2 regions of the Chryseobacterium indoltheticum genome follow, and region 1 is predicted to be linked to the other one. Evidence: riboswitches for the same ligand, from Rfam matches in the RefSeq annotation. Region 1 holds a riboswitch; the other holds the start of a gene.
The links. Region 1 has a riboswitch for thiamine pyrophosphate ahead of thiM (hydroxyethylthiazole kinase). Riboswitches for the same ligand answer to the same signal wherever they lie in the genome.

Region 1 (15,586 bases):
GCAGCCGAGCAAGGATCTACTTCGAACGCTATACTTTTTCGTCCTAAATCTAATTCCAAGGATTTAATAATGAATAAAAATAGAAACCCCGTAGGAACAATAAAAAAAGTAACAAATGAAGATCATCAAAAAATTCGCAAACCTGATTAGGCTTTTATCAATTTGTAGTATTTTACTCGGTATTATTGGTTGTAAAAAAGAAGAAACAACCAATAATATTGAGAAAAAAGAAAACTTGGGATTAAGGGGGGCTGTTACTAGTAGGCAATCTGAAATACTACAATCCAACAAATGGAAATTAAGAAAATATAAAGTATACGATCAAATCAACGGGACTGTCGTTTATGAAAAAAATGTGGAAAATAAGATTATTTCTTTTAATGAGAAAAACATCTTTATTAATAATAAAGTTTCAGGAAAAGTTGATTATAAAAATAACAGATTTATAATCAATAAAATAGATACTCTTACAAATGAATTTTATTTATTACATTTAAGAAATGATCAGTTAATTTTAAGGAATGATGTTTATTTTATTAAAGAACGGAAGAATATTAAGCGCTTAAAAATTGAACTCAATTTGAGTACTGATACATTAAAAAATAATAAGGATTTTTATAAAATAGAATATTAGGTAAATAATTCGTCTCACAACTGAGGCGGATTTTTTAAACTATTTTAATGTCTTGTATATTTTTAATCTATCAGAAAAACTAAACAAATTATAATTATTAATTTGAGAAGCTTAACCCCACTATTCCCGCACGATTGTATCGTGTGGGAGTTTTATAAATAGGCTCTATGGTAGTAAAATCATATCCCAATCTTAGGCAACACAGTTTTTCTATAATAATCCCAAATGGAGCTTTTGGTATGGTGTGGATCCACTGGCAGAAAAGTTCCCAAGTTGGTCGCCGTATGCTTATTCGTTTGATAATCCTGTGAGGTTTATTGATTCAGATGGAATGGCTCCAACTGACATAGTTTATTACGGGTAATTACAGGGATCAAGTGTTAGCTCAATTAAGAGGCTCAACGGATGGACAACTAAAATTGTCAATGAATCATTTATCGGGTAAAGTCACAGAAAAAGCGGTAGAAGGAGTTAAGCTAAGTAAAGCATCTCAAATGATATTAGATGCATCAAATGACTCATGTAATATTTCAGAATTAAGATCAGATGGTGATTATTTGACGGATTCTGGAATCGAATATCAGGGTGGCGCATACGAGGGAAGTAGAATGTTGGATGATGGAAGATTATTGAGTACCAACGTAGTAAACCCTATGGTTACTGAAAAAGTTGATGAATTATCAGGAAATACTGACGGTGCCACTATAAAACATGAATTATTAGAAACTATTATAGGTGTTTTAAATAGTCCTGGTAGTCCAGCTGCAACATCACCCCAAAACAGGGCTAAAGGTTATGATGCTGCTCATAAAGGTGCAAAAGCCTTAGACAAAAACTACAAAGACCTTGATGCTGTTGGTGGTAGGCTTGAAAGACGCAGGATACATGCAAATGGAAAAACGGTAGAGACACAAGAGTATTTTATTAAAGATAGAAAAACTGGCAAAGAGATATCAACAGGTAAATTTGAAGCTGATAAAAAGAAATAAATGCAAATACAGAAATTTTTTAACATCGCTATTATTTATATAATAATTATAACGAGCCAAACTAAAGCTCAAGAAACAATCGTGGATATTAAATCTAAAGTTGTTAAAATAGATTCAACAAAATCATTTTATATAATAGACATAGGTATGAAAAAAAACAAAGGTGTTTTCATTATTTCTAAGACATGTGATAACTATTTATTGAAGAAAATGAAAATCAAAAAAAATGGTGAATATATATTTAAATTAAGATACAGACCACATAATCCTAATAATAGTTTTCTGCCAAAGAAAGATATAATTGTTGAATATGCTGATGACAAACTTGTTTGGAGCAATAGGATGAAAAAGACATTTTACGAGGAATGTTTAAATATGTGTGGCTTATTTATAAACAACAATGTAAAATCAAAAGAATGTTTAATTAATAAATAATAAAAAGCTACACTATCCCACGAGGTGTGTAAGTTAAAAGTTAGGGTTTAGATTTTTATAATCTGAGCCTTTTTTTAAAAAAGGATAAATTGGTTAGAACAATACTCCAATTTTGAAGAGACATCGTACTGATGGACGGAATATAGTACCTTGGTTTATTAACTCGGTAAAAATGACGGAAGTTTTAGAGTAACTAAAAATTTCTTAAGTCCAACAATGTGGAAGGCGCTACACGATTATGGTAGTGTAAGTCTCCCCGAACGTTGGACAGAATTACACCCTCAGTTTGTATTGTAAAACTATAAAATATTTCATTATGTTTTTTGATGTTGAGGAATTTTTTTGGAAAGGAGAAAACTCAGAAAAGGCATTCTGCGCTGATGAGTTTTCCTTTTCAACAAATACTGCATTGATGAAAGATTCTGTAACTTTCGTGCAGTCTCTGATTGTTGTAATGTTTTATCCATTCCGAAGTTCTTTCTCGAACTTCAATCAAATTATTAAAAATTCTTGCATCCAAAACTTTGCTGACTCATAACATAAGTAAACAACAATACGGAAGAGATTCTGGCTCAGGATGAATATAACGAACTTTCTTAGCTTAAGACCAAAAAAGTAGATGGAACTGACGCTTCAATACCATTTGAAACTTTAGATTATATCAATGATTCCTTAATAAAATCGATTAAAATATAAAAAGTTATGATTATTAGTGGATTACATATTTTCAGCAATAAATATACATATTAATCAGTATCAAATTTGTACCATAAAATTATAACTATTTGATATTCATATATAGTTATTTTTGAAGAAGTCAAGTAATTATTGATTAGCAATAATCGCTACATATTATAAACTGCTTTAGATATTTTCTAAAGCGGTTTTTTTATGTCTTAAATACTAAAATATGAAGTGTACATAAGTAATTTCCCGGAGTGGTCTTGATTTTGCAAAAAGAAGTAATGGCTGAAGATACAACCAACTTCCTTTTAGCATTATGATAAATCAAAAGACCATTTTATGAACCGTAAAGAATTTCTCAGACATTCACTTTTAGGAGTTGGAGCATTGTACTTCTCAAGCTTTCCATCAGTTTTATTTGGAAAAGAAAACGAAGCTAAATTCGAAACAGAAAATTTAGAAATTGAAAATGTTATTATTGGCTCCGGTTACGGTGGAGCTGTTGCTGCTTTGCGTTTGGCAGAATCCGGACATGAAGTAACAATTCTTGAAATGGGTCTTAATTGGGAAAAGTCTGGCGAAAAATTTTCTCCTATGATTAGTCCCGGAAAATCTGCAGCTTGGCTGAGAACTAAAACAATTGCCCCATTTTTTAATATTTTCAATACCAAAAAATATACAGGAACGCTTGATCGATGGGATTTTAGCAACATCAAAATCTGGATGGGAAGAGGAGTTGGAGGCGGATCTCTTGTTAACGGAGGAATGGCCGTCTTGCCCAAGAAAGATTATTTCGGCGAAGTATTTCCAGAACTGAATACTGAAGAGTTTTATAAAAAATATTTTCCATTGGCTGAAAAAGAGCTGGAAGTTAATTCTGCAGATGAAAATTTTCTAGAAAACTGCAGTTTTTATAAATTCAATAAAGTCGGTGAACAAGAAGCTCATAAAGCAGGATTTAAAACCGTTCGTGTTCCGAATGTTTATGATTTTAAATATATGGAAGATGAATATGAAAATAAAGTTCCCCGTTCGGCTTTGGCTGGTGAAGTGATTTACGGGAACAATTACGGTAAAAAATCTTTAGACAAAACCTATCTTAAAAAAGCTCAGGAAACAGGTAAAGTTCATATTCATGATCTGCATAAAGTTGAAAGTATAGCAAAAGGTTCAGATAATACCTACATTTTAGAAGTTATCCAGACAAATACTCTTGGTGAGACGGTTGCAAAAAAGAAAATTGTTTGTAAAAAACTATTTTTATGCGCCGGTACAATGGGAACTTTAGAATTGCTTTTAAAATCATCAAATGATAATAAATTAACCCTAAATTCTGAAGTAGGACAAAACTGGGGCAATAATGGAAATTTCATGACCGGTAGAAATTTTGTCAAAACATTTTCCGGTGGAACTGGCGTAAACCATTCTACAATTCCCGTTGGTGGAATTGATAATTGGGATGATAAGGAACACCCGTTTTTTTCGGAAATTGCACCGCTTCCAATGGGAATGGATGTAGCAACTTCACTTTATTTAATGATCAATCCGGTGCCCCAAAAAGGGTCTGTGTTCTTTAATCCGGTTTCTAGAAAAATAGATTTAAAATGGTCTGCAGATAACGTAGCTCTTGCCAGAAAAAATGCAGAATATTTTATTAAAAAAATGAATAAAGCAAACGGAGGAACAAGAGCGCACTTGCTTTTTAATAACGGATTCGGAGCTGATATTTGTTACCATCCATTGGGTGGTGCTACATTGGGAAAAGCAACAGATATGAAAGGCAGACTTAGAGGATCTGAAAATCTTTATATCATTGATGGATCATTAATTCCCGGAACGATTGGTGTTAATCCGTTTTTAACGATTACGGCATTGGCAGAATATTGTATAGAGCATATTATTTCTGAAGATTTTTCATAAGGTTTAATTATCGTTTCAATATTTAGAAAATATTTATAACTAAAAGCGGATGCTTATCATTCTAAACACCCGCTTTTTTATTTCTATTAAAGGTTATTTTGCTTTAGCGGCCATTGAAACTGTCGCAGTCAAATCATCTCTTTTTAGAGTAACAAAACTTGCTTTTCCATCTTTAAAATCGAATTTTAAAAGGTTAGGATAATCTGTAATTTTGAATAATCCATTTTTTAGATAAACCAGTTCATTATCATTTTTTCCTTTAAAATGGTCTAAAAGTTCTGACTCTACATAAAGACGGTTGTTTTTTTCGATTATTTTGGTTTCCATTCCTTGTGCGAAAAGAAAATCATCATACGTCCCAATAAGTTGCTTTTTTAGACTTGCAGGGATTTCCTGAGTTTTTTCATTCATTGTTTTTCCTTCCCAATTCATTACAGATAAGATTGTTTTTTGTGTTGCTCCCATCACAGGAAAACGATTCGGTTTTTCACCATTGGCAAGAAATGCAAAACCATTTCCGTCTTTCATGGTACCCATCATGGTTCCGCCAACTCCGGTATTTGAACCATTACAGGTAAACCAATCATAATTATTGTATCCAAAAGATTTTTGCCATCCGTAGCTCCATCCGCCAACTGCGTTTTTTAAAGCGGTTACTGCCGTTACTTTTTTGGCTACATTGTTAGAAATTACTTTGTTGTTTTTATTGCGCAAAGCATTTTGCATTTCGATAGCTATTTTAGCTAAATCAGTTGGGGTAGACCATAATCCTGATGCTCCAACTTGTGGCGTAATTGGCAAACCTGTTTTTATCACTTTCCCGTCTTTGTCGTGAACTGATGCAACATTTTTTAGAAATCCTTTTTCATTTGGTTGAATCATTGTTGTATTTTTTAATCCAAGCGGAGAAAAGATGTATTCTTTTGCAAGCTCTGCAATCGGTTTATTGAAAGTATCTTCCAATGCCATTTGAATGATTGTGTAACCACCACCGCTGTATTGCCAATTGGTTCCCGGCTCAAAAGTAAACTCAATTTCCTTATCGTATCTCGGGATTTTTCCTAAAAGACTTTCTTTTATCGTTGGGATTTTTTCGCCTTCATAATGGTCTTCGAAACCACTTTGGGTAGTTCCTGAGGTATGATTCAGAAATTGTTTCCAAGTCGGAGCATTGTTTTCTGTGAATTTACTTTTTGGTAAATGCCATCTTTTCAAAGATTTGTCAATCGGTTCATTTAGATTAATTAAACCTTTTTCTTCTAAAATAAAACAAAGAAGCGCAGTGATTGGTTTGGAAATAGAAGCCGTAGAAAATGCTGTATTTTCGTCTATCTTTTCTGGAGAACTTGCCGACTTCTGACCAAATTGTTTAGAGTAAACAATCTTATAGTTTTCAAAAACGACCACGCTAAATCCGGGAAGTTTGTACTTTTCTAACTGTCCTTCAATTTTCAAACTGTCGGTAAGAAAACTGTAATCTTTTTTCTGAGCAAAAACCTGAAAGCTTGCAAAGAATAATAGAAAAAAGCTGATGTAAGAAATTGTTTTCATTGTATCGTTATTTAAGGTTTGATAAATATTTCGATACAAAGATGTGCAAGAGCAGAATCTTATGCGACCGAATAAATGTATTCGACCCTAGTTCGAGAGAAAAATGGGTAAGAGTAATAAATTAGAAAGTACGAGTAATTACAAACTTCTGTTTTATAATGCTTTACGATAAGAAGTTGGCGTGTTTCCGGTTTGTTTTTTAAAAGCTGTATTAAAAGAAGATTTCGAGTTAAAACCAACTTCATATAAGATTTCAAGAATGGTAACCTTCGATTTTGATGAATCTTTCAGAATTTGCATTGCATTTTCAATTCGGTACGTATTCACAAAATCATAAAAATGCTGCCCCAATTGATGATTAATTAAAACGGATAATTCGCGAACAGGAACATTGATTTCTTTTGAAATATCCTGAATCTTTAAATCCGGATTAAGAAAAGGTTTTTCATCAGTCATGTATTTTTTAAGCTTCAATAAATCTTCATTTAATATTTCCGGTTTTATTGTTTTTTCTTCCAAAGGAAAATCGGAAACGAGTTTCAATTTTGAATCAATATTTCTGAATAGCCCAGGATTATTGAGTGCTTTATACAAGTACCAGCAAGTGATAAAAGGCTGTAGCATGAGAATTCCTATCTTAATCCAATCAGAAATGTAGGGATAATCGGAAAATTTGAAAATGTTTTTGAAAATAACAATCACATAAAGAGCTGCCAAAACCCCGGTAAGCTGAAACAACCATTGATAAGAATTAAGATTTCCTCCTGAATTATTCTCCAGATAAAGTTTTTTTGCTCTTCTCAACAATAGAAAAACTGCCGTAAAATAAACCACAACCTGAATATGAAACAACCAATGAGTTAACTGCAACTCAATCATATTTTGGCGATTGATGATGAAATCGAGTTTCGAAGCAACATCTACACTATAAAAACGGGGAATAAGAGCAATATTTGAAACCAAAAATGGCAGTAAATGAATGAGATATTTGGGTTTCAGTTTAAAATCGGAATAGCAAACCGATAAAACATAAAGGTAAAAAATCGGAATTTGCAAAAAAGCCAATGTGGTTCTGAACATTCCCAGATTTGAAGGGCCTTCTGAAATTTGGCTAATAAATGGTTCGCTAATATCGACAGCGGAAATAATTAGAAAAAAAGCAAAGAGACGGTTGCTGATTTTGTGCTTTGTTTTAACGATGAGCATAAAAAACGCCAAAAAAAATGAAATGAACAGCGAGATGCCCGTTACAATATTTAATAAATTATCCATTCATCAGATTTCTTTTGGATTATATTTTTTTGTGCTGTAAATATAAATGAATTGCCAATAGATACCACATTCATATTTCCAAATTTTTATGAATAATAAGAATGGTTGAAACCAAGCTTTTATTTATTTGTAAACGCTGTAAATCTGAGTAAATTATTTTTTATATATAATAATTTTAACCTCAAAAGAAACAAAAGATGATAGATTGTTTTAGGCAATCAAAAGTTTACAAAATAGATGTTAATCATGCTTAGTTTTGCAAGCTTTTGAATTTCTCTTTTTTCAATCATTTCTTTTGATGCTTTTGTGGTAAATAAAAATATTTTAAAATCAATAAGCAGCTTTTTCACAGTTAATGCAGAAATCTTTATCCCCTTATTTAAATCCAGGTTTTATTATCATAAGCAGCTTCCCAAAAATAATATTCCATTCTGGATGAGGTTAAAAACGCTTCTGTCATTTTTTCTCTAATGGCAGGAGTTGTAGAAGCCGCCACCTCATCACATATGTTAATCGCCTGTTGCACTGCATCTGCAAATTCTTCACCGCCATACGTTTCAATCCATTTTTGGTAAGGATTATTTTCAGACTTTATGGTATTGTAAATGTGGTCACCTACTTTTTTATAAATCCAAAAACAGGGCAATACTGCTGCCATAGCTATTTCAACAGAATCGAGCGCAGCGGTACTCTTAAGAAAATGTACATAATGATGACAGACAGGCTGCATTGTACCTTTATCTTTTAAGCCAAAATCTTTAAAATAAGATTCATGAAGTGCGTTTTCGACTATAATTGCGTTTTCTGCATATTTCAGATATTGTAAGGTGTTGCTAATATCATGTGCTCTTGCTGCAATCAATGCCAATGCTCTTCCGAAATGTTCGAGATATAAAGAATCCTGCGCCATATAAAACTGAAATTTTTCTTTGGGAAGACTTCCATCTGCCAATTGGGCAACAAAAGGCATGGTAAGAATAGCTTGATACCGTTCTTCAGTTTTTTTCCAGGTTAATTCAGACCAATTCATTTTTAATTATTTTATGAGGATTAAAAAAGTGATTAAGAGGACCATTTCCTTTTCCGATGACAACATCTTTTCCGTTTTTAATAGCTTCAAAAACATATTCCTGCGCTAATTCAACCGAATTAAATAAATCTTCACCTCGTGCTATAAAAGCAGCAATTGCCGAAGAAAGAGTACAGCCGGAACCGTGAGTGTTATTTGTTTCAAATTTTATGGTTTCAAAAGTAGATTGTTTACCATTTTCTTCAAAAAATAACGAAGTGACGGTGGGAAATTCCTGATGACCACCTTTGAGAAGGATGTTTTTGCAGCCTGATCTTAAAATTTTTTCACCGGCAATCTGCATATCTTCTAAAGTTTTCACTTCCATTTGTGCCAATATTGAAGCTTCATCCATATTGGGGGTAATAATTTCTGCGATGGGAAATAATTGTTCAACGATAGTTTGAATGGTTTCCTCTTCAATCAATCGATGTCCACTGGTAGCAACCATAACAGGGTCAAATACAATGGGGATTTTTGGATATTTACTTAAAGTTTTCACAATGGTTTCAACCAATTGAGAATTATGCACCATTCCAATTTTTATGGCATCAGGGAAAATGTCGTCGAGTACAGTTTCTATTTGATCTGCAACAGCTTCCATAGAAACAGGATATATTTTTCTTACGCCCATTGTATTTTGAACCGGAAGTGCGGTAAGCACAGATGTTGCATAACATCCCAAAGCTGAAAATGTTTTGATATCTGCCTGTATTCCTGCGCCGCCACTGCCGTCAAAACCTGCAATCGTAAGAACGGTAGGATAAGTATATTTTTTCATTTCAATATTTCATTTTTAATTTCGTACGCTGCTTTTTCAGGATTTTGGGCACTGCAAATCGCAGATACAACAGCTAATGCATCTGCTCCTGCTTTTATAATGGAAGCTGCGTTTGACGAATTGATATTTCCGATGGCAACAAGTGGTTTTTCTGTAAGGGATCTTATTTTTTTTAAACCTTCCAATCCCCATTCTGTCACGGTGTCTTTTTTGGTGTCGGTGCTGAATATGGGACTGATGCCAAGATAATCTGACAATTCTGTGTTTACATTTTCAAGTTGGCTTAAATATTCAATTGAATATCCAATTATTTTATCTTTAAAAAACAATTCATTTCTGAGACTTGATGGAGATCTATCATTATTCCCGACATGAATTCCTGCCGAACCAATTTTTTCAGTAACCTCAAAATGATCATTAATAATAAGCGGAATATTATATTTATCGGTAATCTCTTTTAATGCAAATGCTTTTCGAAGAAAATCTTCTGTTGAGGTATTTTTTTCACGCAGCTGAATAATATCAACACCACCTAGAATCGATTTTTCTGCAACTTCAAGAAAGTTTTTTCCTAAACAATCTTTCTCTGAAATAACCAAATACAACTGATAAGGAAATGATGGTTTCAAGATCATTGTTTTACCATTTTTAAATGATTATAAAACTCATCTTCTGTAATATTGTACAGTTTATCAATGATATTGAGCTGTAAACTTCCGGGACCGGCACCTTGTTTAGCTGCTATTTCTCCAACTATTCCTAATAAACTCATTGCTGCAACGACTGCTTCGGTTTTGTTATCAATAACTCCGATAAAAGAACCAATCAGCGCAGTTGCAGTACAACCTAATCCGGTAACTTTGGTCATCATTGGATGGCCGTTTTTTAAATGGATTTCTTGATTATCACTCATGATAATATCGGTTTCACCTGAAATACAAACTATTGATTTGTGATTTTTGACCAATGTTTTGGCAGCTTCTACAGCTTCATTACTTTTGGCAGTGCTGTCGACTCCTTTTGTAATCGTTTTACTGGCTTTTGAAAGGGCAATAATTTCAGAAGCATTTCCTCTGATTACAGTTGGATTTAAATAAAGTATCTTGCTTAAAACCGAATCACGGTAAGATGTTGCTCCGGCTCCAACAGGATCTAATATCCAAGGTTTGTTTAATTCATTAGCTTTTGTTGCGGCCAAAAGCATTGCTTCTTCCCAATATTCATCAAGCGTACCAATATTAATGACCAATGAGTGAGAAATATTTACCATTTCTTCTACTTCAGATTTTGCATGAGCCATTATTGGTGATGCGCCAATTGCCAAAAGCGCATTTGCAGTGTTGTTCATCACAACATAATTGGTGATACTGTGAACAAGGGGAGAAGTATTTCGTACGTGAAGGATGCTGTTCCAAAGATTGTTTTCCATTCTAATATTTTTATCAATAAAAGCTTTAGGATAAAATCCGGAACAACAGTCAAAATCTGGATGATGACATATTGCTTTTCCCTACGTCGGTGTAAGCCGTATCAGGTTCAAAGGGACTCTCTCAATTCTTTTCAGAATACCCCTAAAGCGCAACACAAAAGTATTGAAAAATATTGATTTTGAATGAAAATATTGTCTATATTCTCAAAAATAACGCAGCTATTTCAAATTTTTCACTCTAAATAAAAAACACTCTGAAACAGATGCTTCAGAGTGTTTTATTTAAAGTATAGTTTTTAAAATATTATGCAGTTAGTTTTTCAATTTTTACAAGAACATCATCGATGTCAAACGGTTTAGAAATAAATTCATCAGCATTGCATGCATTGATTACATTTTCAGCTTTTGCATGAGCACTGATAATCATTACCGGAATTTTTGAAGTAGCTTCATCTTCTTTTATTTGATTGCAAAGATCGGTACCCGAACCATCAGGTAATCTTACATCCAATATAAAAACATCCGGAACAACCGATTGATCTCTATTGTTGAAGGCATCAACAGTAGCAAATGAACGTACGTCATAATTTTCGAATGACAGGAGCAATTGTAATGCATCTCTGATGCCTGTCTCATCTTCTACGATAAAAATTGTTTTCATACATCTTGCTTGGCAAAAACAAAGCCAACATTGAGATCTCGCTAAAATAATTTATCATAATATAGAATGAGAATTCAAAGTTTATGTAGATGAAATTGTTGAGCATACGCTTAAAATATTTCTTTATTTGAGTAATTGTTTTTAATTTTTTCTATTCCTGAATTTTTTTTAATTAAATAAGGTTGTTGATAATGAGTGGTTTGTGTGTATTTCTATAAGATGAGATTTGGGCAGGTAACAGCAGGATAGCTGAAATTTTCGATAAGTATACTTTTATAAAAATAAAAATATGAGAAATATCATGTCTTTCAGATTTAACTTTTCTCATGTTTAATTTAAATGAAAGTATAAAAGTAATAATTATTAATCACCAGCCACAAAATGAAGAAATCTATAATAACTCTTGGTATTTTACTAAGTACCACAAGTTTTATCTTCGCACAGGAAAAAGAAACCACGGGTAAGGCCTCGGATAGTACAAAATCCAGTAATAAAACGAAGGATATTGAGGAAGTAGTCGTTATCGCTTACGGTACACAAAAAAAAGGAGAGGTCACCGGATCTGTCGGAAAGGTGAGTACAGCGAGTTTCAAAGATCGTCCTATCGCACGAGTTGATCAGGCATTAACGGGTCAGATTGCGGGTGTTAAAACCCGTGCTACTTCAGGAAAACCGGGAGAACCTTTAGAAATCCGAGTGCGTGGTTCAGCTTCTATCGCAGCAAGCAATTCTCCTCTTTATGTAGTTGATGGAATGGTAGTAGAGGATATGGCGAATGTTTCTCCGGATGATGTGCAATCGATTGAAGTACTAAAGGATGCTGCATCAACAGCAATGTACGGATCACGAGGTTCTAATGGGATTGTTATTGTAACAACTAAAAAAGGAGTTTCAGGAAAACCATCATTCTCATTTTCTCAGTATTATGGTGTTCAAACCATCGAGAAAAAGCTTGACATCATGAACAGCGCAGAATGGATTGACTATGCAACCGAATCTATTAATAAAAGATGGGTTGCTTTATCTCCGGGGAATTCAGCTTCTGACAGCTATGCAGTGAGAGCAAATTATTTTAATCTGGCAAATACTACTGATTATAATCTGGCAAATATCACCTATATGGTCGATCCAAGATGGGGAACCAATCAAGTAGCAAATATCGACTGGCAGGATGCGTTTTATCGCCCGGCCGCCATTCAGAATTATCAGTTATCGGTGAGAGGGGGAAGCCAGAATGTAAAATATGCAATCTCGGCTGCGTATTTTGATCAGGAAGGTATGGCGCTAAATACAGGTTTTAACAGATTTAATTTGAGTGCAGTTATTGATGTAAATATTTCGGATAAATGGAAAGCCGGAATTACCTTGCGACCAAGTTATTCTCAAAGTTACGGCGCTGCGGTAGACGGAAAAGACAATGAAGCTCACAAAATGCTTTCTATGGTTCCAGTAGCAGAATTATCAGCTGGTCTTTATACCAATTTCTGGAAAAATACAAGATACAGATGGGCGGGTTCTACAGTAAGCCCGATTGGAACTTTAGAAAACACAACAAATGATACCAATGAATTCAGGTTATTGTCTAGCATGTACATGTCTTATGATATTTTACCGGGATTAAATTTCAAAATTTCGGGAGGTGCTACTAATAACTATAACATCAATACCGGTTACATACCAACCTTCAATTTAGTTACAAATATTCCGGGACAGGTAAGTATAGCGAGCAGAAGAACGGTTAATTATAACCGGTATTTAGGTGAAGCTTTATTAAATTATAAAAAGACCTTCGGAAGTCATAGTATCGCCGCTCTTGCCGGGTATAGTGCAGAAAATTACAGAATAACTTCGCAATACAACCGTAATAAAGGTTTTGCTAATGATGATTTGAAAACGTTTAATTTCACTCAGTCTGCATCAGTATTAAATTCAGAATATACGGCGTCAGAACAAATGCTGATTTCATTATTTGGTCGTGTAAATTATGATTACCAAAAGAAATATATGCTATTTGCAAGTATACGTAGAGATGGTTCTTCCAGATTTGGTTGGGATAATCTTTACGGAACTTTCGCAGCATTTGGTGGAGCTTGGAAAATGGATGAAGAAGAATTTCTTAAAGATAAATCCTGGCTGAGCAACTTAAAACTAAGATACAGCTGGGGCGAAAACGGGAATAATAACATTGGAGATTACCGGGCTTTTGGAACATTAGCCGGAGGTAATTATTCATTTGGCGGAGGCTTGTCAAACGGTTTAGTGCCAAGTACGATTCGAAATCCTAATCTGACCTGGGAGAAAACACAGTCTTCAGATTTTGGTTTTGAATTAGGACTATTCAACAGGATAGATTTTACGGCAGATTATTACATCAAAAAAACTAATGATCTTCTTTTGCAGCAACCAATTCCATACGTAACCGGTTATAATATCATGTGGAAGAATGTAGGCTCAGTTCAGAATAAAGGTTTAGAATTCGATCTTAGCACAAAAAATTTAACGGGAGCATTCAAATGGAACACTTCGGCAAATATTGCATTCAATAATAATAAAGTTTTGCAGTTAGGAAGCGACAATGCACCTATATATACGGGTTTTAGCAGCAGTACCAATATTATTAAAGTAGGCGAAGAGCTTAATTCATTTTATTTGTACGAAGCGATTGGTGTTTTGTCAACAGCAGATATCAATAATACAGGTGTGGCAAAAACAAATGGTGCTATTGCCGGAGATGTTAAATACAAAGATTTTAATGGGGATGGAAAAATTGACGAAAATGACCGTCATATCATCGGAAGCCCTACTCCTGATTATTATTGGGGTTTTACCAATACGTTTTCTTACAAAAACTTTGATCTTTCTGTGTTTTTTCAAGGCCAGAAAGGAGGATATAGTTATGCATTACTTGGGCGTGCAATCGATCGTACAGGAATGGGAACTACGACAAACGTGATGGGGAACTGGGCCAATCGTTGGCGTTCTGATGCAGATCCGGGAGACGGAAAAACACCAAGATTAGATGGTACTACAGGAAGCCTTTTGGATACAAGATGGTTATATGATGCCACTTACATCCAATTAAAGAACGTTACGTTAGGATATAATTTTGAGGAGGAATTAGCCCAAAAATTAAAAATTTCTAACCTTAGAGTTTATGTCAGTTTAGAAAATGTCTGGAGAAAAGATCATTATTATGGTGGCTACAACCCAGAATCTGTACAGTCAGACGGTACCGATTACGGAGCATATCCCAATGCGAAAGTATTTATGATGGGCTTAAACTTTAACTTCTAAATTTAAAAAAAATGAAAATTACTTATAAAAAAAATATACCCTTTCTACAATTTAACGTCAGAACTTTAGGTAAAGCCTTAATTTTTGGAGCCTTAGCATTAGGTACGGTTAGCTGTGAAGATGATTTAAGGCTCGAGCCGGAAAATAATATTACCCAAAACTCTTTTTACACCACAGAATTACAAATTCAGCAGGCATTGTCGGGAGTATATTCTGCAATGATTAATGCTTCATCAAGAGGCGGGTATGATGTTAATTTTTATTTATTGGCATCAGAAGTCCGTTCTAATAACTTTAATGCAATTTCTCAAAACGGAAATAGAGATTACTACGCCATCAACCGTTTTCAGGATACTTCTTCCACAGAAGAGATGGAAGTCCTTTGGGAAGATGCCTATCAACAGATTTCGTATGCCAACATGCTTTTATCAAGAATAGATGCCGTGCCTTTTGCAGATCCTGCAACAAAAGAACAATATCGTTCTGAAGCTCGTTTTCTGAGAGCGTATGCTTATTTTGAGCTGATGCGCAGTTTTGGGAAAGTTCCTTTAATAGATCATCCGGTGAGCCCGGAAGAGGCGGCTACCATTCCAAGAACAGATTTGGCAACGCTTTATAATTTCATTACTTCAGAAATTGAATCATCTATTGGAGGTCTAAAAAATGTCTACGATGCGGCTAATAAAGGAAGAATAACAAAATCGGCGGCTCATGCAATGTTAGGGAGAATTTATCTTACAGGTTCCGGTTATCCGCTCAATAACGGTGCGTATGTAGCAAAAGCGAAAGATCATTTATTTACAGTGATTCAGGGAGAAGGTCAGTTTGTTACATTTGCTCCGAATTATGCAGATTTATTTAAAAGTG
Region 2 (15,586 bases), 970 kb from region 1:
CTCAAGATCTTTTGTGCTGTATCTTAATAATTGTCCCAATTCTTCAATGGCGGGCAACGCTTTATCTGAATTTTTATAGACTAAAGCATAAATATTATTTAAAGTATTAAAAATAAAATGCGGATTGATTTGGGTTTTTAAGGCCTGAAGTTGCGAATTTTTATTTTCTTCAATTAACTGACGCTTTTCTCTTTCTGTTTTTAATGCATTATTCAATAACCAAATTAAAGTAGCCACAAAAATAGCATTGTAACTGAAGAAAATATTATCATAAATATAGTAAACTAAAGTTGTTTTCTCATTATAATTTCTAAAACCAAAAATAATAGGAAAAAGAACCTCTTCGATAGAATATCGTAACAAACTAAAAAACAAAATTATACTTACAATCCCGCCAATGATTGCATACATGTTCTGCTTCTTATATACCCAAGGCATTAAAATAAAATAATTAGCATAAAAAGTTACCAGATTAACGAATAGAAAAGAATAACTTAAAATATAACTTTGAAGTTCTACATTTGAATCTTCCGGTACAAATGCAAATCTAAATTGGTAATAAATAAAAAATAACCAATATAAAAGATGCAAAAAGATGATTTGCTTTTTTTTCATTTTAATTCTTTGTCGTTAACGATGATTGCTTGAGAAGAGTAATAATGCAAATATATTGAAACCGGAACTGTATTTCTGTTCTCTAATTTCAACGTGCTTTTTTTAGGCAGTCTGTATTTAAATTCAGACTTACCCAAAATTTCAGAAGGTGTTTTCAGCCCAGAAACTAAAGCTATCTTTTTATCCGAAAGATTTTTTATTTCTAAAGTCACAGGTGCTTTTACTTTATTAATGTTAATGCTTTCGTTCGGAGCAATCGTAATTGTTTTCCAAACATCTACCTTGTGATTACCAAAGGATTGCATCAAAATGAAACTGAAAAGGAGAATTATATTTTTCATTCACCAAAAATAAATACAATAGCATAACCAGACCTTCCAAAATCTACAAACACCCCTTTTTTTCCGATGAAAATATTTTAAACTGATATATTTTCCACTTGATCGAAACGCTGTTTTATCAAAGCGTGGTGAAATCTAAATTTGTCAAAAATATTTAAAACAAATTATTATGAAAACATCAATATTAATCATGTTAATGACAATATCAACATTTTTATTCGGACAGAAAAAACCTTCAGAATATTTTCCTGATCCTAAAACTAAAGTCTTGGTTGTCGGTTCATTTCATTTTGACTATCCCAATCAGGATGCTCATAAAACTGAAAAAAATGATCAGGTAGATGTTTTAAAACCCAAAACAGCCGCTGAAGTAACAGAACTTGTTAATTACATTAAAAAATTTAAGCCCACAAAAATCGCCATTGAAGCTTGGCCAGATTGGAAAGCCAACGAAAAATTAAAAGAATATAAAGACGGGAAATACAGAGATCAAAGAGACGAGCGTTACCAACTGGCAATGCGCATCGCAACAGAACTTAAAATTAATGAATTATACAGCATTGATGCGAATTCCGTTTTGGATGATTTTACAGAAAAATTTGGTAAGAGAGATTCAGTATATTTTAAAAATATGCTTAAAGATTATGATTTCTTAAGTGACGACCGTATTTCTAAACAATACAATACTTTTATTAAAAATACTGAGCGAAAAAACTTTAAATCTCTTCTTGACATGTTCAAATATATGAACAGCAAAGAATATCATCAATACGAATACGGAGCGTATTTGACAGGCGATTTTAAATTGAGAGAACACGACGGTGCAGATCTTCTTGCTCTATATTGGTATAACAGAAATCTTCGAATGTTCAGAAAAATACAGGACATTCCAAAAAATGCAGAAGACAGAATCTTGGTAATTGCAGGAAATGGTCATGCTACCGTTCTCAGACAGCTTTTTACCTCTTCGCCAGAATATGAATATGTTGAATTTTCAAACTTAGATTCAAAAAAATAATCTTTTTACCTCATCAATCTAAACCATCCATTTCTCATGAAAAAGACATTCATCATTGCTGTTTCCTTCTTATATACTTTTTCTTTTGCTCAAAAACAAGATACTTTACAACTGAAAACTATCGAATCTGTTACGATTGAGGGAAAGAAAAAACTTCTTCTTGAAAGAAAAGCTGACAGACTTATCTTTAATGTTGAAGCTTCTGTAGCTTCACAAGGAATGGATGGCGCAGAAACATTAACCAATGTTCCGATGTTGAAAGTAGACGAGAATTTAGGAAATATATCCATTACCGGAAAAAGCAGTGTCAATGTAATGGTCAACGGAAGAATGCTGAATCTTTCAGGAACTAATCTTGTTAATTATCTGAAAACCATACGCTCGGAAAACATCGCCAAAATAGAAGTGATCACTACTCCACCCGCAAAATATGAAGCTCAGGGAAACAGCGGATTGATCAATATTATCCTTAAGAAAAACCCAAACTTGGGTTGGAGTGGCTCAGTAAATACAGGATTGAACCAAAGAACCTATTCAGGCGGAAATTCGACTGGGACATTAAATTATCAAACCGAAAAACTTAGCTTATCGTTAAAAACAAGCTATGCAGACAGAGCAAAGCGTTCAGAAGAAAACTACAGTATTCTAGGAGCTTCTCAAAATTACAGCCGTTCTGTAAGAAAAGATATGTGGAAAGAATTAACGCCTAACCTAAACTTTTCGTACAAGCTCAATAAAAACTCCGAAATCGGAATAGAATATATTTTTTCTCATCAGAAATCCGGGATGGATATTGTAAACGAAACACGAAATGTAGACACCGATTTATCTGTAGAAAATCTTTTAACAAAAACTTTTCACCGTGAAAAAACTCCAACTCATACTTTGAGTGCTTATTATGATCTGAAATTAGATTCTCTCGGAAAAAAATTGAGTTTTGCAGGAAACTTTTTTAAAAATAATTCTGATACAGACGTTAACTTTTCAACATTGAAATTGAGTGACAATTCAGTTCAAAACGTTAATACAAAATCAATTGTTGAGCCACAGGTTTTTTCTTTGCAGGGAGATCTGGAACTTCCATTTTCTTTTGGTACCATTGAGACCGGACTTAAATTTAATCAGTTTAAAAATGCTACCGATCTGCAATATTTTAATATCATCAACGATCAGCATATTCCAGATTTCCAAAGAGCCAATTTATTTGAATATCGTGAAGAAAACTACGCTGCTTATTTTAGTTATGCCAAAAGTTTTGGGGAACACTGGGAAACCAAAGCTGGGCTTCGTTATGAAAATACTCAGGCGCAAAGCTTTACTCCGTCAACAAACTTAGAAAACAAATACAATTACGGACAGTGGTTTCCATCGGCTTTTGTTTCTTATAAAAAAGATAAAAATGTCTTCAGCCTTTCTTATTCAAGAAGAATCAACCGACCGAGTATGAGCAATCTTAATCCTTTCAGGTGGTATGAAAATCCTTACTCCTATTCTTCAGGAAACCCTTTGTTGACTCCTTCATATATTAATAACCTGGAATTGGGATATACTTACAACAGTAAATTTTCTGCAAGTATTTATTATTTGAAACTTAAAAATGGTTTCGGGCAAGTTGCTTTAATCGATGGACTTTCACAGATTGGGACTTATCTTAATTATTACAACAATAATTTTTACGGTTTTAATGCTTCTTATACAGATAAATTGTTCAAATTTTGGGAAACAAGTCTTTCACTGAACGGATCTTCTACCGATTCGAAAGTATTTAATATCGAAGCTGAAACTCAGAAAGGGCATTCGATTAGTTATTCGATCAATAATACATTCACCATCAATAAAAACAAAACAGTTTTCTTTTTTCTAAATTATAGTCAGGATTTACCTTATAAAAATGTCAATTCCTATTTTCATAATTTTTCTAATCTTACCTCCGGAATAAAAGTTTCATTAATGGAAAAACAGTTACAGATTAATGCAACCGTCACTAATATTTTTGCTCAGAAATATCGTGGTGATATGTATTTCAAAGATAACAGCCAACATTTTAATAATTATTGGGACGGAAGAAGTTTCCGTTTAAACATCAACTACACATTAGGAAACAACAAAAAGAAAAGGAGTATAAAAAGCATTAGTTTTGAGGAAAAAGACAGAGCACAATAAAATTTTGTAACAAATAAGATTTTCTATCGTCTAACTGATTAGATTTACTCACATCATGAAGAAAACTTTATTTACTCTCTCAATTTTAGGTTCAATTTTAGGTTTTGCACAGGAAACCAAAGATAATAAAGAAACCAAAGAAAAAGAAATTGAAGGTGTCGTTATTACTAAAACTAAAAAGGCCGTTGAACAAAAAGCCGACCGTACAATTTTTGACTTTTCTGAGCAGCCAAGCTTAAATTCAGGCTCGTTGATGGAAGGAGTGAAAAAACTTCCGGGTTTAGTAGTTTCTGATATGGTGGGAATGATGTACCAAGGAAAACCTCTGGATGTCTATATGGATGGAAGACCACTGAATATTTCAAGTAACGAACTGAATGCTTTCTTGGAAGGAATGCCCGCAAACTCTGTTGAAAGAATCGAAATCATTACACAACCGGGTGCCGAATTTCCTGCAACTTCCGGAGGTGCTATTTTAAATATCATTACAAGCAAATCAGCAAAAAATTATCTGACTGCAGTTTACAACGGAGGTTACCGCTTTTCAAGCTATGATAAATACAGAAGCAGATTTAATAATTCAATCGCTTTAAACTCAAGAAACAAATGGTTTGGGTGGCAGGTGAACTTAGGTCAATATTACCGTGAAAGTTTATCGCTTTCGGAATTGGATGCGCTTACCAGAAATCACTCCAATTCTTTAGGGCGCACGTATTATATGAATTCTGCTTTCACTTTTGAACTCGGAAAAGACAGATTATTACTAAACTACGACATCAATCACAACAACGGAAATGCAGATGTTACAAGTGACAATTTTTTAAATAATACGTCAACATCTAATTATACAAATAATAATGGTTTGAGACAGGAAGTTGCGGCAACGTATCAGAAAAAATTTGAGGATAAAAATAAGAAACTTGATTTTAAAGCCATTTACACCAACAGTGATTCAGAATTTAACCAGTTTGGAGCTCAATCATTAAACAACTCTTCTCTATTTAATCTATATAATTTCAGAATTGATTATTCTCAACCTCTGAAAATTTTAGACGAAGGAAAGATGAGTTTTGGAGGATTGTATGATCAGCAAAATTTTGAGACGAAAAATGGAAGTCTTATTAATCTCGATTACACAAGACAAACCACTTCTGCCTACTTGGAGTTTCAGGCAACTTTGAAAAAGTTTGATTTCATTGCGGGAGCTAGAGCCGAAAACTATGATATCACGGGAATTACACGATTCTATGATAAAGGCATTTTAAAGGAAAGCAATTTAAATCCATTCAAAAAGTTTAAAGTTTTTCCAAATGCAAGTGTGCAGTATAATGTAATGAAACAGCTTTTCGTTAATGTCAATTACAACAAAAAAATTACTCTGCCAAGTGTTTCGCTCTTAAATCCAAATAACAATACTCTTATAACAGAAACAGTTACGTCTAGCGGTAACCCAAACTTACAACCTACTATTTTCGACAATGCTGAAATTAAAATCAGCGCATTTGATTATGCTTATATCGGCTATAATACAAGCTGGGTAAAAGATCAGATTGTACAGAAAGTTTCCAGAGAAAACAATGTGATCAAGAATGAGCAGGTACAGGTGAACAGCATCAGAACGCATAACTTTAACTTTGGAATGCCAATTCCGTTTATGTTGTTTACAACACCTTTCAGCGAGCTGATGAAGTTTAATGTGAATCCTGATAAAATGAATTTACTCTATGTTTATACAGGTTATCAGGTTCAGGAAATGCCAGATATAAAGACAAAAGGATTCTGGATTTTCAGCTTAATGGGACAGTTTATTCTTCCAAAAGACATCAGACTTCAGGCAAATTATAATGTGATCCCAAAAGGAGGAAATTTCTATTATTTTCAAATTGAAAAACCTTTAAACAATGCTTTTGATTTGACGATATCTAAAAAATTTATGGCCGACCGTCTTAATCTTTCGTTGTATGCGAGAGATATTTTTAATCAGAATAAAAGTGTCATTGTGGCAAATTCTTTAGACGGAAAAGTATTTACTTCAAACAAATTCGACAGCAGAAGTTTCGGAATTACGGTGAATTATAAAATCCCAACCAAAAATAAGCTGGCAAAAGAAGATCCGAATATGATTAAAACAACCAATCAAAGCGACAGCAATGGTGGAATTCTGCAGCAAGGACAATAATTAAATATAATATTTATCAATAGAAACGGGCTTTAGTCCGTTTTTTATTATGCCTAATTTATTTAAAAAAACTATTCACTTTTAAAATTGACAATAGTAAAACCACCCCGTCAAAAATTCTTTTAATTTTCTCCACCCTTCAAAGGAGGGAAATTTTAACTTGTGAGATTTAGGTTTAAAAATCAATTGTCTGGAATCTCCAGTTTAAAGTGTCGATTAATGTGATTTGATTTAAATTTAATTGTAAATCCGTTATTATTTTCAGAGCTTGGTTTGCCATCATGCTTCCTACAATCCCCGGCAGCACTCCTAAAACACCAAGACTGTCGCAATCGGGAAGATCTTCATCAAAAGGAGGTTCCGGGAAAATATCTCTTAAATTCTTACTTCCTTTATAATTAAAAATTGCAACCTGTCCGGAAAAACCTAGAATGCTCCCGTAAACTAAAGGTTTTCTAAGCTTTACACAAGTATCATTAACTAAATATCTCGTTTTAAAATTATCAGAACCGTCAATAATCATATCAAACTGAGAAATAATTTCTTCAGCATTTGAGTGATCTATTTTACTTTCAAACCCTATAAAATTGACCTGATGATTAAGATTTTTCACAAACTCTTCTGCACTTTTCACTTTTGATTTTCCTACAGAACTTTCCTTATGAATGATTTGTCGGTTTAAATTGTGCAATTCAACCTCATCAAAATCTGCAACGCCCAAAGTTCCAACTCCCGCCGCAGCCAAATATTGAATGACCGGACTTCCTAAACCTCCTGCTCCAATTACCAAAACTTTAGCATTCATTATTTTTCGCTGACCTTCTAACCCGATTTGTTCAATAAAAATCTGTCGGCTGTATCTTGAGAAAATATCTTCGTTTTTCATTTTTTTGATTTTATTTGAATCAGGTTGTTCGAGATTTGTTTTTAGCCTCACCCTCAGTTCGACTGTTTTTCGTAATGGAATGGAGAAAAATGTATCGAGAACTTTCATTAAACAAAACTTCTCGATACGATTTTTTGCAAAATCTACTCGAAGTGACGTTCGTTATATTTCTGATAGAGTTTTTATTTTTAGATTGTTTAAAATTTCAACCTTTAAACCCCACTATACACAGAATCCCAATCTTTCATGATTGGATCATATCCTGCTTTTTTAATAATATTTTTAATTTCATCCATACTTCTTTCGTCACTGGTTTCAAATTGTTCTAAAGACTCTTTATCAACCGCATAACCTCCTGGATTTGTTTTTGAAGCTGCACTCATCGCTGTTGCACCCAAAGAAATGATATGATCTCTAAATTTTTCGTTTTCTCTGGTTGAAATGGAAATCTCTAAGTCTTCATTCCAAATTCGGTACGCACAGATTAATTGAAGTAGATCTTTATCTGACATCATGAAATTAGGCTCAATAATTCCTTCTGCAGGTCTTAATCTCGGAAATGAAACTGAATATCTACTTTTCCAATATTGTTTTTGAAGATAATCGATGTGAAGTGCATTGAAAAAACTATCAACCCGCCAATCTTCCAGACCAAGCAAAACGCCTAATCCCATTTTATGAATTCCAGCTTTTCCAATTCTGTCAGGTGTTTCCAAACGAAAATTGAAATTTGATTTTTTTCCTTTAGGGTGATATTCTTTGTAAACTTCCTGATGATAGGTTTCCTGATAAACCAAAACAGCATTGACACTCGCTTCATGAAGCTTTCGGTACTCTTCCTCCAACAAAGGTTGAACTTCAATCGAAATATTTACAAAATGGGATTTCAACAAACGGACAGCATTCAGAAAATAATCAATTCCAACTGTTTTATTTGCTTCTCCGCTTACCAGCAATACATGATTTACTCCCATTGATTTTAAAACTGTCGCTTCAATCATCAATTCGGTATCAGAAAGTGTTTTTCTTTTAATGGAATTATCTAAACTAAAACCACAGTATGTACAAATATTCTGACATTCATTACTCAGGTACAACGGTGAATATAACTGGATCGTTTTCCCGAATCGTTTTTGAGTGAGTTGTTGCGTCATTATTGCCATTACTTCTAATTTCTGAGCAGCAACCGGTGAGAGAAAGTTCAGAAAATCTTCTATCGTTTTATTTTTTTTTTGAAGACTGTTTTCCACATCAGACAATGTCACTTTTTCAAGTTTTACTTTCACTTCATCCCATTGATATTTTTCAAAAAAATCTTTAAAACTTTTCATAATATTCGGTTTAATCCAAATGACGCGTTGTCTATTATTTATTGATAGGATTTTATCCTATCCTTTATTAAATCGTCCCGTTAGGACTTTCTAATTCTTATGCAAAATCATAGTTTAATCAAACAAAAAAGAAGTCAACGGACTTGATGCTTGCGCATGATTTCCAATAGCTCCCAAACCAGATTCAAAAGCTCTTCTTCCCGCAATTACGCCTTCTTTAAAAGCCAATGCCATATTTACAGGATCTCTCGCAACAGCAATTGCAGTATTTACCAAAACCGCATCAGCTCCCATTTCCATTGCTTTTGCGGCATCAGAAGGTGCGCCAATTCCGGCATCAACAACAACAGGAACATTGCTTTGGGCGATAATAATTTCTAAAAAATCTAAAGTTCTTAAACCTTTATTCGTCCCGATCGGCGCTCCCAAAGGCATTACAACAGCTGTTCCTGCATCTTCCAAACGTTTGCACAAAACCGGATCGGCATGAATGTAAGGCATCACGATAAATCCTAATTTTGCCAATTCTTCCGTTGCATACAATGTTTCAATCGGATCAGGTAACAAATATTTTGGATCAGGATGAATTTCTAATTTCACCCAGTTGGTTTCCAAGGCTTCTCTTGCCAATTGCGCTGCCAAAACCGCTTCTTTAGCAGTTCTTGCTCCCGAAGTATTTGGTAAAAGGTGAGATTTTGTAGGTTTTAAAGCATTGAACAAGTCATCTTCTGAAGATTGCGAATCGATTCTTTTTAAAGCCATTGTCACCAGTTCACTTCCCGAAGCGATGATAGAATCGGTCATTTCTGAAAGATTTCCGAATTTTCCGGTTCCTAAAAATAATCTCGATTCAAAAGTTCTGTCTGCTATAATTAACGGTTGATTGTTCATTGTAAAACTGTTTTAAATTCTTTGGTAATAGAAGGTTGATTGGTGATTTGCCCCGAAACAGCAACTCCATAAATTCCGATTTGTTGTAAGAGTGGGATGTCTTCCAAAACCACTCCGCCAATGGCGAATATCTTTGGTATTGCTAATGATTTTTCTTTTAAAGTCTGAATAATTTTTTGATATCCTTCAAAACCCAAAATCGGACTTAGCTGTTCTTTAGTTGAAGTAAATCGTAAAGGTCCCAAACCGATGTAATCACATGATTCATTCATTCTTTGCAAAACATCAGAAATGGAATTTGCCGTTCCACCGATAATTTTATTTTCTCCTAAAATCTGTCTTGCAATATCAATCGAAGTATCTTTTAAACCTAAATGAACACCGTCTGCATCGATATCTTTTGCAATCTGAACATAGTCATTGATGATACAAACAGATCGATTATCTGCGCAAAGTTTTTTTGAATTTTCACAAAGCCTGATAAATTCATATTCTGGTGCATTCTTCCAGCGAACCTGAATCCATTTTATGCCGCCATCTAAGGCTTTCTTTATATTTATTTCCTGTTCGGCTTTTGTAAAACCTTGAGAAATATATTGTAGCTTTTCCATTTTTAAATTTGAATAAATCTTAATAAATTACATTCTGTCTGCATTTTTTGAAAACACCTAAAGGTTCATCATTTCCCCAGATTGCTCCTAACAAAGCCACTCCATCTACTTCACTTTCAAAAACTTCTTTGATATTATTTTCATTAATTCCTCCTAAAGCAATCAGTTGTACATTTTGATGATCTCGTTTTTTAATATCATTCAAAATATTCGAATTTTCACCATATCCTTTTTTCGAAATACTTGGAAAAACCGGACTGATAAAAGCATACTCCCAATCTTCACTTAATAGATTAAAAGTTTCAATATCATGAACAGACGTTGAAATTATTTTATCTGTGAAAGATTGAAACAAACCGTTTTGTCTGTCAACTTCCCTGAAATTAAATCTTGAAATATTAAAATCTTTCGCTAAATCATAATGACTGTGCAAAACTAATTTTTGATGAAATTTTGAATCTATCTTTTGAATAAAATCCGTCATTTCTTCTGAATTGATAAAAGGTTTTCTGATGTGAAGTAAATTCAAACCTTCCTGAAATAATTCATTAATAATCTCAGTTTCATTTTGAACAACTTCTTCGGGAGTGATGACGATAATCATATATAAATTTCTTTCCCTTTTTCGATGAACTCCTGCGATTTATCAAACATTCCTTTTTCTGCAGATTCACGAATTTCCTGCGTGATTTTCATTGAACAGAATTTTGGTCCGCACATTGAGCAGAAATGCGCAATTTTTGCTCCGTCTGCAGGAAGCGTTTCATCATGATAAGATCTTGCCGTATCCGGATCAAGAGAAAGATTGAACTGATCTTCCCAACGGAATTCGAATCTCGCCTTGCTTAAAGCGTTGTCTCTGTATTGAGAACCTGGATGACCTTTCGCCAAATCTGCAGCATGAGCAGCTAGTTTATAGGTAATAACTCCAACTTTTACATCTTCTTTATTGGGAAGTCCCAAATGTTCTTTCGGGGTCACATAACACAACATCGCGCAACCAAACCAGCCAATCATAGCTGCACCAATTCCTGAAGTGATGTGATCGTATCCCGGTGCAATATCCGTCGTTAAAGGGCCTAATGTGTAAAACGGTGCTTCATCACATACCTCCAATTGCTTATCCATATTCTCTTTGATCATGTGCATCGGAACGTGTCCCGGACCTTCAATCATCACCTGTACATTGTGCTTCCAGGCAATTTTTGTCAGTTCACCTAAAGTTTCCAATTCGGCAAACTGTGCTTCATCATTCGCATCAGCAATTGAACCCGGCCGAAGACCGTCGCCTAAAGAAAAAGCAACGTCATATTTCTTCATGATCTCGCAAATCTCTTCAAAATGAGTATATAAAAAGTTTTCTTTATGATGGAACAAACACCATTTTGCCATGATAGAACCACCTCTGGAAACAATTCCCGTCACACGTTTTGCGGTCAAATGAATATATCTCAACAAAACTCCGGCATGAATCGTGAAATAAGAAACTCCCTGTTCTGCCTGTTCGATCAACGTATCTTTAAAAATTTCCCAGGTTAAATCTTCTGCAACTCCTTTTACTTTTTCTAATGCCTGATAGATCGGAACGGTACCAATCGGAACCGGACTGTTTCTGATGATCCATTCTCTGGTTTCGTGAATGTTTTTTCCGGTTGACAGATCCATAATTGTATCGGCTCCCCATCTGCAAGCCCAAACTGCTTTTTCTACCTCTTCTTCAATGCTCGATGAAACAGCACTATTTCCGATGTTGGCATTAATTTTAACTAAAAAATTTCGCCCGATAATCATCGGTTCGCTTTCGGGATGATTAATATTATTGGGAATAATCGCTCTTCCGGCTGCAATTTCGTCTCTTACAAATTCTGGAGTGATCTTGCTTTTCGGAGTTCTTGCGCCAAAACTATTTCCCTGATGTTGAAAAGCCATCTCTTTTGAAACAGAATCTAATTGCTCGATTCGTTGATTTTCTCTAATGGCAATATATTCCATTTCAGCAGTGATAATCCCCTGTTTTGCATAATACAATTGGGTAACCTCTTTTCCTTCTCTGGAAACTTTTGGCTGATGGTTATACGAAAAACGCAGTTCGTCTAATTTTGAATTGGCAAGACGGGCTTTTCCGTATTCTGAGGTAATTCTGTCTAAAACTTCGACGTCATTTCTATCCAAAATCCATTGTTCTCTAATTCTTGGAAGTCCTTTTTCGATATTAATTTCAAAATTTTCATCGGTGTAAGGTCCTGAAGTATCGTAAATGGTGACAGGAAGATTTTCTTCTAAATTTCCGTTGGTTAATTTTGTCGGACTTAGATGTATTTCGCGCATCGCTACATTGATTGGGTGAATTTTCCCTTCAACATAGATTTTTTTTGAGTTCGGAAACGGCGAACGTGTGATTTTATGAGCCATAAAAATATTTTTTAACCGCCTTGAGTAGCAGTGATAATTAAAATTGAATCTTGGTTGTTGAGAATAGTTTCCGCCCAGAATGACTGCGGAATAATACGATTGTTGAGCGCTACGGCAATTCCTTTTTTCTTTTCAGGTAATTCCATAGCGATAAGTGCTTCCAGCGTTTTGGGAAGTATATCAAAATTTCTTAGTGTGTGATTGATTGTGAGCTCCATTCCTAAATTTTTAAATATACTTTAGGAATGCCCATCATTGTACAATAGAATGTACAGCAAAGTCATCTCACTTTTTCCTACGCTAGTATGATCTAGAAATCAGGTTCAAAGGGTAAAGTCTCAGCCTGTTTTGTCAACAGACACCCCTAAAGTTGGGAGCGAAGTTAGACATTTTTTTAAAATGGGCAAAATTTTTTGAAGGAGATGGAAGTTTAGAAGATTAAGCTTGGAAGCTTTAAATGCTTGAAAATATTTTTGCCACGAATACACGAATGTTTTTTCATCTTTAACGTAATAATATTCGTGCATTCATGCTTATAAGTGAAATGAAATATTCTGCAAGTCCATAATTAAGATAATTTCAATACAAAAAAAAATGGAAACAAGATGATCTCCAGTTTCCATTTTCTAATTTTATATTATTTAAATATTTACTCTTCACAAGCTCTCCAGATTGCGTCATTCTGCGGAACGGGGGCAACGATTGTTACCTCCTCCTTTGTAACAGGATGTATAAACTGAAGTTTTCTGGCGTGAAGATTAATTCCTCCATCAGGATTTGAACGGGGCGCACCATATTTTAAATCACCTTTAATAGGAACTCCGGTTTTTGATAACTGTGCCCTGATTTGATGATGTCTACCGGTTTCCAAGTCAATTTCCAAAAGAAGGTAATTATCCAGAGTTTTAATAATATTGTAGGTAAGAATTGCTTCTTTTGCCCCTTCGGTCACTTTTGTGAAGACAATTGCTTTATTATTTTTTTCGTTTTTCTGAAGATAATGAACCAATCTTTGGCTTTGAGGAATCATTTCTTTAGCAACAACCGCCCAATACGTTTTCTTAATTTCACGGTTTTTCACCATTTGAGTCAATCTTGAAAGCGCTTTTGAAGTTTTAGCATAAATCACCAAACCAGAAGTTGGGCGATCGATACGATGTACCAAACCCAGAAAAACATTTCCGGGTTTATTATCTCTTTTTTTGATGAAATCTTTAATAGAATCAAGTAAAGGTTCGTCGCCGGTTTTATCGCCCTGAACGAGCTGCCCTACTTTTTTATTGATAACTAAAAGATGATTATCCTCAAAAACAATCTGCTCTTCCATATAAACTAACGATTCTGTGATCTGCTCACAAAAGAAATAACCACTCCGCCTAAAAGACCAATCGTTTTTATGACGTTAAGACTTGAATCGATTGGTAAAAATGCGCCGATGATACACAAACCTGCCGCAGCGTACATAGGATACATAAACTTGGTATGCATCAACATTCTTCCCTGAACGATAAAACTGATTCCAATTAAAATATAAAATAATCTTGCCGAAAGAAGATAGTTAATATTATCCGGGAAAATTTTAAACCAACCCGCTGCTAAACAAATGATTGCTAAAATTGATAAAATTCCTTGTGTTGCCTGTAAATTACTTTTCATTAATAGCTTTCATTTTGGTTAGGGAAATCAGCATTTTTCACATCTTTTACGTATTGAGAAACTGCTCCTGTTATTTCTGTATATAAATCGAGGTATCTTCTTAAGAATTTTGGAGAGAAACCTTTATTCATTCCCACCATATCATGATACACCAAAACCTGTCCGTCACAGTGAGCTCCGGCTCCAATTCCGATTGTTGGAATCGAGATACTTTCCGTCACTCTTTTTGCCAAATTTGCTGGAATTTTCTCAAGAACAACTCCAAAACAGCCCAATTCTTCAAGCAATTTTGCATCGTTGATCAATTTTTCAGCTTCAGCTTCTTCTTTAGCTCTCACTTTATACGTTCCAAACTGATAAATAGACTGCGGCGTTAATCCCAAATGTCCCATAATAGGAATTCCGGCGTTGATTATTTTTTTAATCGATTTCGAAATTTCTTTTCCACCTTCAATTTTAATCGCATGAGCACCTCCTTCTTTCATCATTCTAACTGCAGATTCTAATGCAATATCAGGATTACTTTGGTAGGTTCCGAAAGGTAGATCAGCAATTACCAATGCTCTTTCTACGCCTCTTACCACACTTTGAGTGTGATAAATCATCTGATCCAATGTAATAGGAAGTGTAGTTTCAAAACCCGCCATTACATTCGCTGCAGAGTCACCGATAAGAATGGTATCAACCCCACCGGCATCGACCATCTTTGCCGTTGTAAAATCGTAAGCGGTAAGCATTGTTATTTTCTCTTTGTCGAATTTCATTTTTCGCAAAGTTTCTGTAGTAACTCTTTTAATTTCGGAATGAACAGACATAATGTATATGATTGTTTTAAGTTAAAAAGTCAGCTTCCGCCGACTTAGATATTTGAATTTACAAAACTACGTGTCCTAGTTTCATTAATTTATCGTGGTTGAGAATTTTGATGTTTCTGCCGTCTACTTCGATGAGACTGTCCCCTTTAAACTCGGAGATCAATCGGATAGCACTTTCGGTAGCCGTTCCGATGATATTGGCAATTTCTTCTCTTGTCAAAGAAATTTTGATGAAACCTTCAGGATCAGTTCCTAACTTTTGTTCTAAAAGAATAAGGATTTCTGCCAGTCTTTCTCTTACCGTTTTCTGCGCAAGGAAAGTAATGGTATTGGAAGATTCTCCCAATTCGTAAGATATTTTCTGAAGCATCACAAAAGATAACTGTGGATCTACTTCTAATAAGTCCATAAAAATATCTGCAGGTAAGAATGTGCATTCAACATCCGTCATTGCTTCAGCCTTTGCTTGAAAATTTTCTCCACACAACAATGCACGATATCCTATAATATCACCTTCTTTTATAAATCTAAGAATTTGATCTTTACCAAAAGATCCTGATTTGGACAATTTAGCAGCCCCTTTTTCTATTACGTAAACCCCTTTGGGAGTTTCGCCATCGTCAAAGACGATATCGTGTTTTTGAAAAACGAGTTTCTTTTTTGCGTTG

Region 2: linked by a shared signal. The riboswitch ahead of thiS (sulfur carrier protein ThiS) and the one ahead of thiM (hydroxyethylthiazole kinase) in region 1 are both predicted to bind thiamine pyrophosphate.

Annotation. Positions count from the first base shown of each region.
Region 1 covers NZ_CP033929.1:3,363,308-3,378,893, reverse strand. Annotated here, with positions in the region: gene EG358_RS15640 (RHS repeat-associated core domain-containing protein) at 1-150, shown strand, start outside; gene EG358_RS15635 (hypothetical protein) at 116-634, shown strand; gene EG358_RS15630 (hypothetical protein) at 1,060-1,623, shown strand; gene EG358_RS15625 (hypothetical protein) at 1,624-2,058, shown strand; gene EG358_RS20045 (hypothetical protein) at 2,453-2,554, opposite strand; gene EG358_RS15615 (GMC oxidoreductase) at 3,082-4,662, shown strand; gene EG358_RS15610 (serine hydrolase domain-containing protein) at 4,756-6,213, opposite strand; gene EG358_RS15605 (helix-turn-helix domain-containing protein) at 6,367-7,485, opposite strand; gene tenA (thiaminase II) at 7,865-8,515, opposite strand; gene thiD (bifunctional hydroxymethylpyrimidine kinase/phosphomethylpyrimidine kinase) at 8,502-9,335, opposite strand; gene thiE (thiamine phosphate synthase) at 9,332-9,970, opposite strand; gene thiM (hydroxyethylthiazole kinase) at 9,967-10,764, opposite strand; TPP riboswitch at 10,826-10,918, opposite strand; gene EG358_RS15580 (response regulator) at 11,069-11,425, opposite strand; gene EG358_RS15575 (SusC/RagA family TonB-linked outer membrane protein) at 11,807-14,719, shown strand; gene EG358_RS15570 (RagB/SusD family nutrient uptake outer membrane protein) at 14,731-15,586, shown strand, end outside.
Region 2 covers NZ_CP033929.1:75,090-90,675, forward strand. Annotated here, with positions in the region: gene EG358_RS00355 (sensor histidine kinase) at 1-615, opposite strand, end outside; gene EG358_RS00360 (hypothetical protein) at 612-956, opposite strand; gene EG358_RS00365 (DUF5694 domain-containing protein) at 1,126-1,974, shown strand; gene EG358_RS00370 (TonB-dependent receptor domain-containing protein) at 2,011-4,137, shown strand; gene EG358_RS00375 (outer membrane beta-barrel protein) at 4,193-6,316, shown strand; gene EG358_RS00380 (HesA/MoeB/ThiF family protein) at 6,492-7,202, opposite strand; gene thiH (2-iminoacetate synthase ThiH) at 7,415-8,533, opposite strand; gene EG358_RS00390 (thiazole synthase) at 8,648-9,424, opposite strand; gene thiE (thiamine phosphate synthase) at 9,421-10,035, opposite strand; gene EG358_RS00400 (thiamine phosphate synthase) at 10,055-10,639, opposite strand; gene thiC (phosphomethylpyrimidine synthase ThiC) at 10,636-12,447, opposite strand; gene thiS (sulfur carrier protein ThiS) at 12,459-12,665, opposite strand; TPP riboswitch at 12,723-12,823, opposite strand; gene EG358_RS00415 (RluA family pseudouridine synthase) at 13,097-13,774, opposite strand; gene EG358_RS00420 (hypothetical protein) at 13,780-14,103, opposite strand; gene panB (3-methyl-2-oxobutanoate hydroxymethyltransferase) at 14,103-14,918, opposite strand; gene EG358_RS00430 (Crp/Fnr family transcriptional regulator) at 14,977-15,586, opposite strand, start outside.